DNA from 3 places in the Kluyvera sp. 142486 genome. Region 3 is predicted to be linked to each of the others. Evidence: predicted binding sites of a transcription regulator. Region 3 holds the regulator's gene; each other region holds the start of a gene.

Region 1 (6,212 bases), on a different contig from region 3:
TGCGGGTACGCTGCCGGTCGTGCTGGGCGCAGGCTGGCCGGGCGTACTGCTGCACGAAGCGGTCGGCCACGGTCTGGAAGGCGACTTCAACCGTCGCGGTACTTCGGTCTTCAGCGGCCAGATGGGCCAGCTGGTGGCCTCTGAACTCTGTACTATCGTTGATGATGGCACGATGTCTGACCGTCGCGGCTCCGTAGCGATCGACGATGAGGGGACGCCGGGTCAGTACAACGTGCTGATCGAAAACGGGATCCTCAAAGGCTATATGCAGGACAAACTTAACGCGCGTCTGATGGGCGTTGCGCCTACCGGTAACGGCCGTCGCGAATCCTACGCGCACCTGCCGATGCCGCGTATGACCAACACCTACATGCTGGCCGGGAAATCCACGCCGCAGGAGATCATTGAATCCGTCGAGTACGGCCTCTACGCGCCAAACTTTGGCGGCGGCCAGGTGGATATCACCTCCGGTAAGTTTGTCTTCTCCACCTCGGAAGCCTACCTGATTGAAAATGGTAAGGTGACCAAGCCGGTGAAAGGGGCGACGCTGATTGGCTCCGGCATCGAAACCATGCAGCAGGTTTCCATGGTGGGTAACGATCTTAAGCTGGATAACGGCGTGGGCGTCTGTGGCAAAGAAGGCCAGAGCCTGCCGGTTGGCGTCGGCCAGCCAACTCTGAAAGTGGACAATTTAACGGTGGGCGGCACCGCCTGATCTGAAAAAAATGCACCCCATTATGAGGTGCATTGATGTCTGTTTTGTAGGCCGGATAAGCAAAGCGCCATCCGGCAATGCGCTGCGTTCTGCCGGATGGCGCTTTGCTTATCCGGCCTACGACTATTCCTTCCTTCTTCCCCGCATTCCCTGAAACAGCCTCGCCACTTCCACAAAATAGTCGGTCAGATAGTTAATACAGACCTGCACCTTCAACGGCAGCTTGTCTTTTTCGGTATACAGCGCGTACACCGGGCGCGGATCGGACTGATAGCGCGGGAATAAGATCTCCAGTTCACCGCTGTTGATCTCATTGATCACCCACATCAGCGGCACGTAGGCAATGCCCGCACCAGCAACCAGCCAGCGGGAAATGGTCATAGGATCGTTAGTGACAAATCGCCCTTCTGGCAGCAGCTTGGTAGAAAGCCCTTCAGGAGCGATCAGCTCAAATTCGTTATCCGGACGCACGCTGTACTCCAGCCACGAATGGTTGCTGAGGTCCGCCGGCTTTTCGGGCACGCCATACTGCGCGAGGTATTTCTTCGACGCGCAGACGACCATCGGCATGCTGCCCAGGCGTCGGGAGAAGAGGCTGGAATCCTGCAGCGCGCCCACGCGGATCACCACGTCCAGGCCGTCGGCAATCAGGTCCGGTGCCGGAATACCCGTCACCAGATTCACGGTTAATCCTGGATACTCTTTCAGCATCTCCGCCGTCATGGCGGCGAGGACATTTTGTGCCATAGTTGAAGAACAACCAATGCGCAGCGTACCAATTGGCGTGTTGTTAAAGGCGTAAAGCTGCTCGTGAACATCCTGAACTTCGAACAGCATACGGCGGCAGCCCTGGTAGTAAATTTTACCGGCTTCGGTTAAGCCAATGCTGCGAGTACTCCGGTTAAGCAGTTTGACCTGCAGCTCATCTTCCAGTTTAGAGACAGTCTGGCTGATGGACGAAACGCTCATTTGTAGCTGGCGCGCCGCGGCGGTAAAGGAGCCTTGCTCGACCACTTTGGCAAACACCGACATCCGTTTTAGTCGTTCCATTGTTCACTCTGGCTTAAAAGTGATTTGCATCACACTATGTAGATAAGGCGATAACAGTTACGTTAAAATACTGTTAGCTGAATAATTAAAGTTCCAATCTCACCTGCACGCTAGTCTAGTAAGGTCAACATGAGCCTGTTTCCTGTCATCGTGATTTTCGGTCTCTCATTCCCGCCGATTTTCTTTGAGCTGCTCTTATCGCTCGCCATTTTTTGGTTGGTGCGTCGCGTGCTGACGCCGACCGGGATCTACGACTTTGTCTGGCATCCTGCGTTGTTCAACACCGCACTGTACTGCTGCCTGTTTTATCTAATATCACGTTTGTTCGTCTGAGGTAGATGTGAAAACACTAACAAGAAAAATCTCCCGCACCGCTATTACGGTGATACTGGTCATCCTGGCGTTCATCGCAATTTTCCGCGCCTGGGTCTATTACACCGAATCTCCGTGGACGCGCGATGCGCGTTTTAGCGCGGACGTTGTCGCCATTGCCCCTGACGTTTCCGGCCTGATTACCGACGTACAGGTCAAGGATAACCAACTGGTTAGCAAAAATCAGGTGCTGTTTATCATTGACCAGCCACGCTACAAGAAGGCGCTGGAAGAGGCTGACGCTGACGTTGCCTATTACAAAGCGCTGGCCGATGAAAAAAGTCGTGAGGCCGGGCGTCGTAATAAGCTGGGCGTCATCGCGATGTCGCGCGAAGAGATTGACCAATCCAATAACGTTCTGCAAACCGTGCTGCACCAGCTTGCTAAAGCGCAGGCGACCCGCGATCTGGCGCGCCTTGATCTTGATCGTACGGTGATCCGTGCCCCGGCAGATGGCTGGGTGACTAACCTCAACGTCTATGCCGGTGAGTTTATCACCCGCGGCTCGACGGCGGTGGCGCTGGTCAAACAGCACTCCTTCTACGTGATGGCTTACCTTGAAGAGACCAAGCTCTCAAGCGTACGTCCGGGCTACCGTGCCGAAATTACCCCGCTGGGCAGCAACCATGTGATTAAAGGTACCGTCGATAGCTTCGCGGCCGGCGTGACTAACGCCAGCAGCAGCGTCGACAGCAAAGGGATGGCGACCATCGACTCCAACCTTGAATGGGTTCGTCTGGCCCAGCGTGTGCCGGTGCGTATTCGTCTGGATGAAGAGACGGGCAACCTGTGGCCTGCAGGTACTACCGCCACGGTGGTCATTACCGGTGAGAAAGATCGCGATGCCAGCCGCATGAGCTTCTTCCAGAAGCTGGCGCTGCGCCTGCGTGAGTTCGGTTAATCGCCATGGGCATTTTTAGTATTGCCAACCAGCACATTCGCTTCGCCGTCAAACTGGCGTGCGCGGTGGTGCTGGCGCTGTTTGTCGGCTTTCACTTTCAGCTTGAAACGCCCCGCTGGGCGGTACTGACTGCCGCCATCGTGGCGGCTGGCCCGGCCTTTGCCGCCGGTGGGGAACCCTATGCAGGGGCGATCCGCTATCGCGGGATGCTGCGTATTGTCGGCACCTTTATCGGCTGTATTGCCGCGCTGGTGATTATCATCACCATGATTCGCGCACCGCTGCTGATGCTGCTGGTCTGCAGTATCTGGGCTGGTTTCTGTACCTGGATTTCGTCGCTGGTGCGCGTTGAAAACTCCTACGCCTGGGGGCTATCCGGCTACACGGCGCTGATTATCGTCATCACTATTCAGGCTGAACCGCTGCTGACGCCGCAGTTTGCCGTCGAGCGCTGCAGCGAGATTGTGCTGGGGATTATCTGTGCGATCGTCGCCGATCTCCTGTTTTCGCCGCGATCGATCAAAAAAGAGATCGATAACGAGCTCGACGGTATCCTTATCGATCAATATCGCCTGATGCAACTGTGTATTAAGCACGGCGACAGTGATGAAATGGACAAAGCCTGGCTGGCGCTGCTGCGTCGTACGGCGGCGCTGGAAGGGATGCGTGGCAACCTGAATATGGAGTCTTCGCGCTGGGCGTGGGCTAATCGCCGCCTGAAGGCGCTGAACACCGTTTCGCTGACCATGGTGACCCAGGCCTGTGAAACCTTCATCATGCAAAACTCGCGTCCTGAGTTGGTCACCGACGCCTATCGCGAACTGTTCGAAGAGCCAGTTGAAACGGTGCAGGATGTTCATCGTCAGCTTAAACGGATGCGCCGGGTGCTGGCGTGGACCGGCGAGCACGATACACCGGTAACGATTTACAGTTGGGTGGGGGCCGCGACGCGCTATCTGCTGCTTAAGCGCGGGGTGATTGGCAATGCCAAAATCAGCGCCCGTGAAGAAGAAATTCTGCAAAGTGAAGTGGTGGTGCGTCCGGAATCCGCCGAGCGTCACCACGCGATGATTAACTTCTGGCGTACCACGCTCTCCTGTGCGCTTGGCATTCTGTTCTGGCTGTGGACCGGCTGGACTTCCGGCAGTGGGGCGATGGTGATGATCGCCGTGGTCACTTCGCTGGCGATGCGCCTGCCGAATCCGCGCATGGTGGCGATAGACTTTATCTACGGCACCATCGCAGCGCTGCCGCTGGGGGCGCTCTATTTCCTGATTATCATTCCCGCGACCCAGCAAAGCATGCTGCTGCTGTGTATCAGCCTGGCGGTGATGTGCTTCTTTATCGGTATTGAAGTGCAAAAACGGCGGCTGGGCTCGATGGGGGCGCTGGCCAGTACCATCAACATTCTGGTGCTGGATAACCCGATGACCTTCCACTTCAGCCAGTTTCTCGATAGCGCGTTAGGGCAGATTGTCGGCTGCTTCATGGCGTTTATCGTCATTTTGCTGATCCGCGATAACTCCCGCCTGCGTACCGGGCGCGTGCTGCTGAACCAGTTTGTGTTTGCGGCGGTGTCAGCGATGACCACCAATATGGCGCGTCGGAAAGAGAACCACCTGCCGGGGCTCTATCAGCAGCTGTTCTTGCTGCTGAACAAGTTCCCCGGTGATATCGCCAAGTTCCGCCTGGCACTGACGCTGATTATTGCGCACCAGCGCCTGCGCGATGCACCTATTCCGGTGAATGACGATCTGTCGGCGTTTCACCGCCAGCTGCGCCGCACGGCTGACAAGGTGATCTCTGCCAGCAGCGATGACAAACGCCGATACTACTTCACGCGCTTGCTGGAAGAATTGGGAGTTTATCAGGAAAAACTGCGGGTCTGGGAAGCGCCTGAACAGGTAACCCAGCCGGTCGAACGGCTGGTGTCGATGCTGCATAAATATCAGGGTGCACTAACGAGCAGTTAAGCGTTTTCCCGGGGCCGCTGCGCTCGTCCTGGCTACAAATTGCAGGTAGCCCGGACGAGCGCAGCGGCCCCGGGAGCCTTACCACCACGCCGCGCGATGCGCTCCTAACGGCATGGCCGGCAGCGCAAACGCCATCGGCGTCTGTTCCAGTTCCAGCGCACTGTTAAAATAGCGCAGCTCGCCAAATGGCCCCTGCTCGGTCACCATACAACGGGTAATCGCCGCTTCGCTCGGTGGCGCAATAGTCTGATAATCCGCCATCCTTCCCAACTGCTGTAGCCACGTCGCCGTCCGGCACAATGACACATCTACACGCCATGCACCGCCTTCATTACGCTGACGCTCCAGCGCCATCAACACGCCAAGCGTGGCGAGATAGCCGCTGAGATAATCATTCGGATAGGTTGGCCCCAGCGCCGGCTGGCCCGCGCCGCCCTGTGCCACCGCCATACCGGTCACGGTCTGAGCAAGCTGCTCGAAGCCAGGCCGCGATTTCCACGGCCCACGGTGGCCGTAGCAGTTCAGGTTAACCGTAATGATTTGGGGATTGATCTGCGCCATCTCTTCATCGCTCAGACCATAGCGGGCGAGCGCACCGGGACGATAGCTTTGCACAAACACATCGCCCTCGCGGACAAGCTTCGCCGCCGTCTCGCGACCTTCGGTAGTGGAGAGTTCCAGATATGCGTTCCGTTTGCCGTGGTTGGTATCAACGTCGAACGGCAAAATACGCGGGCGATAGGGGGATGAGAGGTGCAGCACATCGGCGCCCATCTGCGCCAGTCCGCGGGTTGCCGTTGGCCCGGCGATCACATGAGTGGCGTCCAGCACGCGCAGCGACTTCAGCACCCGTGGTGTATCGTAACGGCGTGCTTTCGGTGCGCTATCGGTCAACCGCGTCAGGCGAATCAGCGGCTCCTGGCTCACCGCCAGCCCCTGCGGATGTGCCAGCCACTCTTCACGACTGCGGGCAATAGCGGCGCACAGCCCGGCGTCGGCAATGGTCTGCTCCAGCTTTTGCGCCTCCCATTTCGCCACGGTCTGCGCTACGCGGCTACGGTTATTGGGCACGTCGAGAATATCCAGAATGCCATCACGCAAACGCGGATAGCCGCCGTGCAGGAAAATCCAGCGGTTGTCGGCGGTGAGATAGAAATCGGTGGTAGGGTAGTCCGGGTCGTTGTACTGCCAGTTATAGCCG
Region 2 (6,212 bases), on a different contig from region 3:
CATAAAGAAATGCGTAAGCGCTATGGCTTTGTTCGTATTGATACCATGCCCGATCAAAATGGCTGTCTGCGCAGAACGCCAAAAAAATCATGGTACTGGTACCAGTCGGTTATCAATAGCCATGGAGCGCAGCTTGATGAAGCCTGAGCTGATTTTTTTCACGCCTATTGGGCGCAAAACGGTATGGGGTGGAACCACCGTTAAAGACTACTTTCATTATCCAGAAATGACGGATGATGTCGGGCAGGCCTGGGCCTTTGCCGATCAGCCTGACGGCCTGAGCAATATCTGCGTCACTTTGCCGCTGTCGGGCATGACATTGCATGATATCTGGGAGGGGCATCCGGAATTTTTCAACAGTCAGTATCGGCATTTTCCTTTTATTGTGTCGTTGGTTGGTCCGGAAGCTGACCTGAGCATCCAGTTGCACCCGGATAAGGTATCTGCGCAAAAATATGGTTTCCATACGGGGAAAAATGAAGCCTGGTACTTTCTTGAAGTGAATAATAGTTCTCTGGTTTATGGGCATTGTGCTGATTCAAAAGAACAACTGCTGTATCGCATTGGGCAAAATGATTTTACTGGGCTTTTTAAAACCATTCCGGCAGAGAAGGATAGTTTTGTTTATCTCCCCGCAGGGATGATACATGCCCTGGGTAAAGGCAATATTGTTTATGAAATTCAGCAGGCCACGGATCTTACCTGGCGAATTTATGATTACGAGCGTACTGATAATCATTGTCAGCAGCGCGAACTGCATATATCACAGGCATTAGAGGTGCTTAATAATGTTGCTGATGATGCAATTAAAAGTGCAATAAACAGCGTGGTAAAAAGCACGCAAAAGGGTAGTGGCTATGAATTAGATAGCTATCGCACGGAAACCGTTTTCTCGGTATCAAAATTATTATGCCATGGTTCTGGGCATCTGATGAAAGATCGCTATTGGCTATGTACGGTGACAAAAGGGAAGGGGATGATTAACGGTGAAAACATTTCTTGCGGTGACAACTTTGTGATCATTGCTGATTGCCACAGTATAGACTTTGCCGGTGATTTTACGCTAATGATAACATCGGAAAATAAACAATCATAATGCAGTGAACTAATTAAATAATGCAGAAGGTAATAATATAAAAATTGTTGCCAGGGAGGTTTTATGTCTGAAAAAGAAATGGCCAAAGTGAAGCCCGGAATTTTTGACAGATTTACTGATTCTGTTATGAAACTCTCCGATCCACTTGCTCGATTTAGCCAGATTCCAGCCGTAGCAGCAGTGCAGAATGGTCTAACAACCGTAATGCCGGTTATCATTATTGGTAGTTTATTTTTAATTGTCGCTATCTTCGGCATGCCAGTGTTGGGTAATAGCGGTCAGCCGTTGGTCCCATTATTAGTGCCCTATGTTCCGTTGTTGAACAGCGTAAACTCGATGACGCTTGGTTTTGTGGGGTTCTATGCAGCATTGACGATTTCCAGCAGCTACGGTGAACAGTTAGACCTGAATACAAAGCAGTGTGGTTTGATTGGTCTGTTGACGTTCCTGTTTATATCCTTCAAAGGGACAACCAACGGTACGCTGTCCGTTCAATATTTTGGTGCGCTGGGGCTGTTTGTCTCAATGGTTACCAGTCTTTGCTCTATTAAACTCTATAAGTTTTTACTGGATGCAAAGATTGTTATCAGACTGCCTGAGAGCGTGCCACCAAACGTTGGGAATGCCTTTACAGTACTGATCCCGCTGTTTGTCATTATCACCGTATCGTGGCTCATTCGCTCGGTACTGAACATTGACCTACCAGCATTCATGAGTAATTTTTTAACGCCGTTGCTGTCTGCTGCTGATAGCTTCGGTGTATTTACCATCATTATGCTGATCACTATGATCTTATGGTCAGTTGGACTTAACGGTCCAGCATTGCTGTCTGCCATCACGACGCCAATCGTCACCGCATCGCTAGCCAGCAATGCCAAGGCGAAGTTAGACGGTGTGCCGCTGACACATATCTGGACTGAAACCTTTAACTTTAGCTATATCTGGATCGCGTCAATTTATCCGCTACTGTTCCTGATGCTGTTTTCCCGTTCTAAAGGTTATAAGGCAATTAGCATTGCCTCTATTCCAGCCGCAATGTTCAATATTATTGAACCTATTGTTTTTGGTTTACCAATGGCAATGAATATTTACCTGATGATTCCATTTATCATTTCCGGAACGTTGGGGTGCTCCGTTGCTTATCTGCTAACCGATATTGGCTTTATCTCTCGTACATTTGCTGGAGTTCCATGGGCAACGCCGCCGTTTATTAGCGGGATTCTCTCCACCGGGGATTGGAAAGTTATTATCGTTCAGGCAATCGTGTTTGTCCTTGGTCTCGTTATTTACTTCCCGTTCTTCAGAATGTTTGAGAATGTTGAAAAAAGAAAGCAGTCTGATGCCGTTACTAAATAATAGGTAATATTATGATAAAAATATCTCCGTCAATCATGTGCGCTGACCTCTCATATCTCGCTGATGAGATAAAAAGTCTGGAGGCGGCCGGTGCGGACTATTTCCATATTGATGTTATGGATGGCATTTTTGTTCCCAATTTTTCCCTGGGACTGCACGATTTACAGGCCGTGAAGAAGATGAGCAGGATTGAAACCGAAGTGCATCTGATGATTAGCCAACCACAGGATTATATTCAACTTTTTGCTGATGCCGGTGCTGATATTATTTATGTGCACCCTGAAGCCTGCACACATCTTCATCGCACGTTAATGAAAATTAAGTTATGCGGTAAAAAAGTGGGGGTAGCGCTGAATCCGGGGACGTCTATCTCAGTAATCGAAGAGGTCATGGATATTATAGACTATGTGCTGGTGATGTCCGTTGATCCTGGCTTTGCCGGGCAGACGTTTATCCCTGGCGCTATCGATAAAATCGCCAGACTGAGCGAGGGTATTTCTTTAGGGACACGTGATATTAAAATTTCGGTTGATGGAGCAATTAGCTTGTCTACCATCCCGCCGCTTTATGAAGCTGGTGCTCGGATTTTTGTCGCAGGCACCTCAGGACTATTTCGCGATGATGTTGATTATTCAACAGCAATCGAAAATATGAAAAATTGTCATCAATAGGTAGCGCTATGTACAATATTCTTCTTTGTTGTTCCGCTGGAATGTCCACCAGCCTGTTAGTCACGAAAATGAAAAAATATGCGGAATCCATTGACGTTGAAGCGACAATATGGGCAATTTCAGTCAATGATATTGAATCAACGTTAAAACAAAGTGCCGTTGATGTTATTCTACTTGGCCCACAGGCGAGATATAAACTAAGCACTACTAAGGCAATCTGTGCAGAATATAGTATTGATTGTGATGTAATCAATATGAGTGATTATGGTGTGATGAATGGTGAGAATGTATTTAAGCATGCATTAACGCTAATAAAGCATGATTGATTCTCGGTTTGGGTGTGATGTCAGGTGATACCTGGCATCACGTTTTACACTAGTAATTCAATTTTGAATTTATGGCTGCTGCCTTTATAGCGAGCAATAGAGTATTCAACTGGAGTATTCTTAACATCATAACCCGTGGTGACTGATAGCAGCAGCGGAGATTTTCTCGGCACTTCCATTAAGAGCGAATCTTTTGTTTCCGCCGCGATGGCGGAGATCAGACGTTCTACGCGCACGACAGGGTTTTTTAACTCCTTCATTTTGTCATATAAGGAGTTGTTCTCCATATCAACCTTGATAAGGCCGCTATAGATTGCAGCCGGTAACCATGATTCAATGTAAAGGACGGGTTTCTGGTCGATATAGCGAACCCGCTCCAGATATACTGCACTCTTGCAGCCAAGAATGTTCGCAACAGTTTCATCATTTTCTACTAAAGATAATGATAATACCTTTGTGACGGGTTGTTGGCCCTGATCAACCATTTCATGATAGAAACTTTCGAGTTTACTGAGATAGTTATTATAAATTTTGGGGGTCGTAACGCAGGTTCCTTTCGCTCTTTTCCTTTCCAGATATCCGGCCGCTGAAAGCTCATTTAATGCTTGCCTTACCGTGGGTCTGCTGACATCCAGGAGTTTTGACAATTCATCTTCTGGAGGGAGCATATCGCCTTCAATTAATTGTCCATTTTTAATATTGTCTTCGATGAAAGTCTTTATCTGAAAATAAAGTGGAATGGCAATATGTTTATTGATTATTCTTTTATTAAATATCTTTTTCATTATCATACCTGCATTGAAATGCGATCCGCTGATTAATACTGATGCCCAAGTTTAATTATTACAAAAATGGATAATACACGAAATAGCGTGACGAGTAACATCTAAAAAAAATTATTAATCATAAACATTCATGCAATTTATATTTCTATTTATATATATTCAATTTATAGATAATTAACTGGCTTGATGTGGGTAGAGATAAAGTTATACACGAAAAAAGTAGATCTGGATCACACTTCTGCGCTATACAAAGATCCCGGCCCAGAGAAAGAGGTGCTAGCCATGACGTCACTATCTCGTCCCCGCGTGGAATTTATCTCCACCATTCTGCAGACCGTGCTGAACCTGGGTCTGCTCAGTCTTGGCCTGATCCTGGTCGTTTTCCTCGGTAAAGAGACGCTGCATCTGGCGGACGTGCTGTTCGCCCCCGAAAGCACCAGCAAGTACGAGCTGGTGGAAGGGCTGGTGGTCTATTTCCTCTATTTTGAATTTATCGCCTTGATTGTGAAGTACTTCCAGTCAGGCTTTCACTTTCCCCTGCGCTATTTTGTCTACATCGGCATTACGGCGATTGTGCGGCTGATTATCGTCGACCATAAATCACCGCTGGACGTGCTGATTTACTCCGCCGCTATTCTGCTGCTGGTGATTACGCTGTGGCTGTGTAACTCGAAGCGGCTTAAACGAGAATAATCAGCGCTGGATTGCCCGATGGCGCTGCGCTTATCGGACCTACAAATACCAGGCCCTGTAGCCCGGCCAAGCGAAGCGCCGCCGGGAATGGCTCGGAGCTACCTGCGACAAAAAAAAGGGCGCTCCGAAGAGCGCCAAACAGTCACAAGTTAGGGTACGTTCAAGTTGAGGATAATAGCAGTGGCATTGCTGATGAAAATTAGCCCTTCACGCCCCCGGCCGTCAGGCCATTCACCAGCCAGCGCTGCGCCAGCAGGAAGACCACGGTAATCGGGATAGCGGAAAGTACGGCCGCCGCGGCAAAGTCGCCCCACAGGTAGTTTTGCGGGTTGAGGTATTGCTGCATACCAACGGCCAGGGTGTAGCTGTTCACATCACGCAGCAGCAGTGATGCAACCGGAACTTCGGTGATAGCGGCGATAAACGACAGGATAAACACCACCGCCAGAATCGGTACCGACAGCGGCAGCAGAACCAGACGGAACGCCTGCCAAGGGGTTGCGCCATCCAGCGCCGCCGCTTCTTCCAGAGAACCATCAATCGTTTCGAAATAGCCTTTAATCGTCCAGACGTGCAGCGCGATACCGCCGAGGTAGGCGAAGATCACCCCGCCGTGGGTGTTCAGGCCGATAAACGGAATGTACTGGCCCAGACGGTCAAACAACGCGTACAGGGCAACCAGCGACAGCACCGCTGGGAACATCTGGAAAATCAGCATCCCTTTGAGCAGTGTGGCTTTGCCCGGGAAGCGCATGCGGGCAAATGCATAGGCGCAGGTAGTGGAGAGCGTCACGATACCAATCGCGGTGATACCGGCGATTTTCACCGAGTTCCACAGCCACAACAGGACCGGGAACGGCGGCGGCGTCACGCGGCCGTCCGCATGTTCAACGCTAAAGCCCAGCGCCAGCTTCCAGTGCTCCCAGGAGATGTTCTCCGGGATCAGGCTGCCGGTGGCGAAGTTACCTTCGCGCAGCGAAATGGCGATAACCATCAGCAGCGGGAACATAATCGCCGCAATGAAAACGAGCAGCAGAAGGTGCGTGGTAAAGAGACGCAGTTTCTGAGATTTGGGTTGTACCATAGCCATGTTCGAGTCTCCCTTAATCAAACTTCATGCGCGTGGCTTTCAGGTTCACTATCGCAAGCGCACCGACCAGCAGGAAGATAAGCGTCGCAATCGCTGCCGCCAGACCGAAGTCCTGGCCGCCGCCGCCTTCAAAGGCGATACGGTAGGTATAGCTCACCAGCAGGTCGGTATAGCCGGCTGGCGTGGTGGTGCCGA
Region 3 (6,212 bases):
CGGGTCGCGGGTAAACAGCGGTTCGATAAAGAACGGCTTGTCGGCTACGACAACGAAGTCAACCCAGGAGCCAGGGATATCGACGCGCGGCAGGTCACACTCATCGTCCACCAGCTCGTTCACCTGTGCGATGACGATGCCGTCGTGGAACGCGGCGGCTTCAACCAGCGCTGGAGTATCTTCGGTGCTCGCTCCGGTATAGAGGTTACCTTTGCGGTCAGCTTTAAAACCGGCAATCAGCGCCACGTTCGGCGACAGGTCAACGTAGAGACGGGAATAGAGTTCGATGTAGGTATGGATGGCGCCGATTTCCAGCAGGCCATCTTCCAGCAGCTGCGAAATACGCAGGCTCTGGGTACCGGAGAAGGAGAAGTCCAGCTTGCGGGCGATCCCTTTTTCGAAGATGTCCAGATGCTCGCTGCGGCCGACGCTCGGCATAATCATGTGCAGGTCGTGCACAATCTGCGGGTTAACCTCGGCCAGCATGCGAGATAAGAAGTCTGCCTGCTTTTGGTTATTCCCTTCTAATACCACGCGGTCACCCGGCGCGATCAGTTTTTCCAGCATTGCGGTCAGGTCTGCGGTCGGCAGAACCTTACCCTGCACCGGTACGGAAGCCAGACGTCGCTGTTTTTCGGTGCGACGTGTGTTCCAGACGCGTGCTGGTGTTTGCCCAGATAACATTATTAACCTCCTGATTCAGCTAATCATTTTGATTGCTTAACACTGAAAAGATTGTGCACCCTGGCGAGAAAGTCATCAATTAAGCGTAGGAGAGAATCATTAGCCTGAGAGTAATAATTGAAGTAACAAATTGTGATTAGGATCAGATCCTGACGGGATAAAAACGACTATCGATGCCTCATTTTCATAAACACGATGGCAAAGTGACGGTATAGTAGGCGCAGATTCCAGGTAAACATCGCCGAGTTATGACTGAAACAACCCACCACGATCTCAGTATCGACACCCCAGGCAGCGCGGACTTCGTCCCCATGCGCGGTATCAGCAATCGTCATCTTCAGACCATGCTGCCACGCCTGCTTCGTCGCAAACTGCAATTCACCCCGCACTGGCAACGCCTTGAGCTGCCGGACGGCGACTTCGTCGATTTAGCGTGGAGTGAAGACCCGGCGGGTGCGCTGCATAAGCCTCGTCTGGTGGTGTTTCATGGCCTGGAGGGCAGCCTGCATAGCCCATACGCGCATGGCCTGATTAACGCGGCGAAAGCGCAAGGCTGGCTGGGCGTGGTGATGCATTTTCGCGGTTGCAGCGGCGAGCCGAACCGCCTGAACCGTATTTATCACTCAGGTGAAACGGAAGACGGCACCTGGTTCCTGAACTGGCTACAGCGTGAATACGGTAAAGCGCCGACGGCAGCGGTCGGCTACTCGCTTGGCGGCAATATGCTGGCCTGCCTGCTGGCAAAAGAAGGTGATGACGTGCCGATCGATGCGGCAGTGATTGTCTCCGCGCCGTTTATGCTGGAAGCCTGCAGCTACCATATGGATAAAGGCTTCTCACGGGTCTATCAGCGCTATCTGCTGAACCTGTTGAAAGGTAACGCCGCGCGTAAGCTCAAAGCCTACCCTGGCTCGCTGCCGGTGGATCTGCGTCAGTTGAAAAGTATGCGTCGCATCCGTGAATTCGACGATTCGATCACCTCGAAGATCCACGGCTTCGCTGACGCTATTGATTACTACCGTCAATGCAGCGCAATGCCTATCTTAAGCAAAATTACCAAGCCGACGCTGATCATCCATTCCAAAGACGATCCGTTTATGGACCATCACTCTATTCCTGCCCAGGAAGAGCTGCCGGATAACGTCGTTTATCAACTCACCGAATACGGCGGCCACGTCGGGTTTATTGGCGGCACCCTGCGCCACCCGGAAATGTGGCTGGAAAAGCGCATCCCCGCCTGGCTGATGCCGTGGCTAGGAGCGAAAGCATGATGATTCCCTGGCAGGATATCGACCCGGAGACCCTGGATAATCTGATTGAAAGCTTTGTCTTGCGCGAAGGCACTGATTATGGTGAATATGAACGTTCACTTGCGCAAAAGGTCGCCGACGTCAAACACCAGCTACAAACAGGCGAAGCGGTGCTGGTCTGGTCTGAGCTTCACGAGACCGTCAACATCATGCCCCGTAACCAATTTCGCGGTTAACTATACTCTAACGACAGGAAGCGTTTTACCCCGCTTCCGTTGTCGTCTGTTCAGGGAGTTATTCGCATGTCAGCCAAACATCCGGTCATTGCCGTTACCGGCTCCAGCGGAGCGGGAACCACCACCACCAGCCTCGCGTTTCGTAAAATCTTTGCTCAACTCAACCTGCGCGCGGCAGAAGTCGAAGGCGACAGCTTTCACCGCTATACCCGCCCTGAAATGGATATGGCGATTCGCAAGGCCCGTGACCTTGGCCGCCATATCAGCTACTTCGGCCCGGATGCCAACGACTTTGGCCTGCTGGAACAGACCTTTCGCGACTACGGCCTGAACGGGCAAGGGAAATCGCGTAAATACCTGCATACCTACGACGAAGCCGTACCGTGGAACCAGGTGCCCGGCACATTTACGCCGTGGCAGCCGCTGCCAGAACCGACCGATGTGCTGTTTTATGAAGGGTTGCACGGCGGCGTCGTCACCCCGCAGCACGACGTGGCTCGCCATGTTGACCTGCTGGTTGGCGTAGTACCGATTGTTAACCTGGAGTGGATCCAGAAGATGATCCGCGACACCAGCGAGCGTGGCCACTCCCGCGAGGCGGTGATGGATTCGGTGGTGAGGTCGATGGAAGACTATATCAACTTCATTACCCCGCAGTTCTCCCGCACCCATATCAACTTCCAGCGCGTGCCGACGGTCGACACCTCTAACCCGTTTGCGGCGAAAAGCATTCCGTCACTGGACGAGAGTTTTGTGGTGATTCACTTCCGTAATCTCGACCACATCGACTACCCGTGGCTACTGGCCATGTTGCAGGGGTCATTTATCTCGCATATGAATACGCTGGTCGTTCCCGGCGGGAAGATGGGGCTGGCGATGGAATTAATCATGATGCCGCTGGTGCAGCGGCTGATGGAAGGCAGAAACTAGCATCAAGACCAAGCCAGGTAGCCCGGACGAGGTGCGCTAGCACCGACTCCGGGAATAGCCCCGGCGTCACTACGTTCGGCCGGGCTACGTCTGGCATGTAATCAGCCTTCGATCACTTCGTAAGAGTGGGTGATGTTCACCGCTTTTTCGAGCATCAGCGCCACCGAGCAGTATTTCTCAGCAGAGAGATCGACCGCACGCGATACCGCAGCATCCTTCAACTCTTTACCGGTGACAATAAAGTGCAGGTTGATGTGCGTAAACAGACGCGGAGCTTCTTCACGACGCTCGGAGGTGAGCTTCACTTCGCAGTCGGTCACGTTATTGCGACCTTTTTGCAGGATGGAGACAACGTCAATCGCGCTGCAACCACCGGCGGCCATCAGCACCACTTCCATTGGGCTTGGCGCTTTATCGCCAGAGTTGCCGTCCATCAAAATTTGGTGGCCTGAAGCTGACTCACCGAGGAAGGTTAACCCCTCAACCCATTTCACACGCGCTTGCATAATATTTAACTCCCAGGTTGCAATTTTCTTCTCAGATTACGCGCACATAACAATTCTCGCAATGGAAGGCGATCGGCGTCATGCTGAAGCGAGACACCAGGAGACACACGGCAAAAGCTATGCTAAAACAGTCGGGATGCTACGGTAATACATAAACGTACTGCATGTATGCAGAGGACATCACATTACAGGCTGCGACCTGATTCGACAGCCGACTTCCCAGGTAACGGGAAGGATACTATTGCAACCAGTGGCTGCAATGTTTTTGCCGCTGGGAAGAGCTTATAACAGAGGATAACCGCGCATGGTGCTTGGCAAACCGCAAACAGACCCTACTCTCGAATGGTTCTTGTCTCATTGCCATATTCATAAGTACCCATCGAAGAGCACGCTGATTCACCAGGGTGAAAAAGCAGAGACGCTGTATTACATCGTAAAAGGCTCCGTGGCCGTACTCATCAAGGATGAAGAAGGCAAAGAGATGATCCTCTCTTACCTTAACCAGGGCGATTTTATCGGCGAGCTGGGCCTGTTCGAAGAAGGCCAGGAACGCAGCGCATGGGTACGAGCAAAAACCGCTTGTGAAGTTGCTGAAATCTCTTATAAAAAATTCCGTCAGCTGATCCAGGTTAACCCGGACATTCTGATGCGTCTCTCTTCTCAGATGGCGCGTCGTCTGCAGGTCACTTCCGAAAAAGTCGGTAACCTGGCCTTCCTGGACGTTACCGGTCGTATCGCACAGACCCTGCTGAACCTGGCAAAACAGCCTGATGCCATGACCCACCCAGACGGTATGCAGATCAAAATCACCCGTCAGGAAATCGGTCAGATCGTTGGCTGCTCCCGCGAAACCGTGGGCCGTATTCTGAAAATGCTGGAAGATCAGAACCTGATCTCCGCTCACGGCAAAACCATTGTCGTTTACGGTACCCGCTAATCCGGCCCAAAATGGCGTATTGTGAAAGCAATACGCCATTTTTGTTTTCCCCCTATGTGGCGCAGGCTGATTTACCACCCGGAAGTCAACTATGCACTGCGGCAAACGCTGGTGTTATGCCTGCCGGTTGCCATCGGGCTGCTTCTCGGCCACCTCCAGCAAGGTTTGCTGTTCTCCTTAGTGCCCGCCTGCTGCAATATCGCTGGCCTCGACACGCCGCATAAACGCTTCTTTAAGCGCCTGATTATCGGCGGCTGCCTGTTTGCCGGCTGTAGCCTTGCCGTGCAACTGCTGCTGGCGGACGATATTCCCTTACCGTTGATTCTCACCGGGCTGGCGCTGCTACTTGGCGTCACGGCAGAAATCAGCGCGCTACACGGGCGGCTACTGCCCGCCTCGCTAATTGCCTCCATCTTTACGCTAAGCCTGGCGGGTAATATGCCCATCTGGGAGCCGTTGCTGCTCTACGCGCTAGGCACGCTGTGGTACGGGCTGTTTAACTGGTGGTGGTTCTGGATGTGGCGCGAACAGCCGCTGCGGGAATCGCTGAGCCTGCTCTATCGCCAGCTCGCCGAATACTGTGAAGCGAAATATAGCCTGCTGACGCAGCACACCGACCCGAGCACCGCGCTACCGCCGTTGCTGACTCGCCAGCAAAAAGTGGTGGATCTGATCTCCCAGTGCTACCAGCAGTTGCACATGCTTGCGGCGAATCAGCATAACGATTACAAGCGCCTGCTGCGCGCCTTCCAGGTGGGGCTCGATTTACAGGAGCACATCTCCGTCAGCCTGCACCAACCGGAAGAGGTGCAAAAGCTGGTTGAACGCAGCCACGCCGAAGCGGTGATCCGCTGGAATGCGCAGACCGTCGCCGCGCGTCTGCGCGTGCTGGCGGATGACATCCTTTATCACCGCTACCCGACTCGCTTCAACATGGATAAGCAGATTGGCGCGCTGGAAAAAATTGCCGACCAGCACCCGGACAACCCGGTCGGCCAGTTCTGCGCCTGGCACTTTAGCCGCATCGCCCGCGTGCTGCGCTCCCAGCGCCCACTCTACCCGCGCAACCTGATGGCCGATAAAGAGCGCCGCCTGCCTCTGCTCCCGGCGCTTAAAAACTACCTGTCGCTGAAATCCCCGGCGCTGCGTAATGCCGCCCGGCTCAGCGTGATGCTCAGCATCGCCAGCCTGATGGGTGCCGCGCTGCATCTGCCAAAGCCTTACTGGATCCTGATGACGGTGCTACTGGTCACGCAAAACGGCTATGGCGCGACCCGCGTACGTATTTTCCACCGCGCGGCAGGTACGCTGGCGGGGTTAGTAATTGCCGCCGTGGTTCTGCACTTCCACACCTCAGAAGGGCTGGCGTTAACGGGCATGCTGATCGTCACGCTGGGGAGCTACCTGATTATCCGTCGTCACTACGGCTGGGCCACCGTTGGCTTTACCATCACCGCGGTATATACCCTGCAAATTCTGACGCTGAACGGCGAGCAGTTTATCGTCGCGCGCTTTATCGATACCATCATCGGCTGCCTGATTGCCTTTGGCGGCATGATCTGGCTGTGGCCGCAGTGGCAGAGCGGCCAGCTGCGGCAAAATGCCCAGGCGGCGCTGGAGGCCGACCAGGAAGCTATTCGTCTTATCCTGAGCCCCGACCCGCAGGCAC

The links. The regulator CRP, encoded in region 3, controls carbon source genes, mostly activating them, when cyclic AMP is high. The targets are predictions, from matches to a motif close to ATGTGANNNNNNTCACAT.
Region 1: a site for CRP is predicted at 1,783-1,800, ahead of aaeR (HTH-type transcriptional activator AaeR). Genes of this name have one in related genera too.
Region 2: a site for CRP is predicted at 4,453-4,470, ahead of psiE (phosphate-starvation-inducible protein PsiE). Genes of this name have one in related genera too.

Annotation. Positions count from the first base shown of each region.
Region 1 covers NZ_JBKHUI010000006.1:181,393-187,604, reverse strand. Annotated here, with positions in the region: gene tldD (metalloprotease TldD) at 1-715, shown strand, start outside; gene aaeR (HTH-type transcriptional activator AaeR) at 839-1,765, opposite strand; gene aaeX (p-hydroxybenzoic acid efflux pump operon protein AaeX) at 1,895-2,098, shown strand; gene aaeA (p-hydroxybenzoic acid efflux pump subunit AaeA) at 2,106-3,038, shown strand; gene aaeB (p-hydroxybenzoic acid efflux pump subunit AaeB) at 3,044-5,011, shown strand; gene ACLGE8_RS09270 (CoA transferase) at 5,090-6,212, opposite strand, start outside.
Region 2 covers NZ_JBKHUI010000013.1:33,271-39,482, forward strand. Annotated here, with positions in the region: gene ACLGE8_RS15015 (glycoside hydrolase family 1 protein) at 1-147, shown strand, start outside; gene ACLGE8_RS15020 (type I phosphomannose isomerase catalytic subunit) at 137-1,096, shown strand; gene ACLGE8_RS15025 (PTS sugar transporter subunit IIC) at 1,160-2,452, shown strand; gene rpe (ribulose-phosphate 3-epimerase) at 2,464-3,123, shown strand; gene ACLGE8_RS15035 (PTS sugar transporter subunit IIB) at 3,132-3,449, shown strand; gene ACLGE8_RS15040 (GntR family transcriptional regulator) at 3,494-4,234, opposite strand; gene psiE (phosphate-starvation-inducible protein PsiE) at 4,517-4,927, shown strand; gene malG (maltose ABC transporter permease MalG) at 5,127-6,017, opposite strand; gene malF (maltose ABC transporter permease MalF) at 6,031-6,212, opposite strand, start outside.
Region 3 covers NZ_JBKHUI010000003.1:47,337-53,548, forward strand. Annotated here, with positions in the region: gene mdcA (malonate decarboxylase subunit alpha) at 1-684, opposite strand, end outside; gene ACLGE8_RS04405 (hydrolase) at 933-1,955, shown strand; gene ACLGE8_RS04410 (YheU family protein) at 1,952-2,170, shown strand; gene ACLGE8_RS04415 (phosphoribulokinase) at 2,237-3,100, shown strand; gene ACLGE8_RS04420 (OsmC family protein) at 3,202-3,606, opposite strand; gene crp (cAMP-activated global transcriptional regulator CRP) at 3,911-4,543, shown strand; gene ACLGE8_RS04430 (YccS/YhfK family putative transporter) at 4,598-6,212, shown strand, end outside.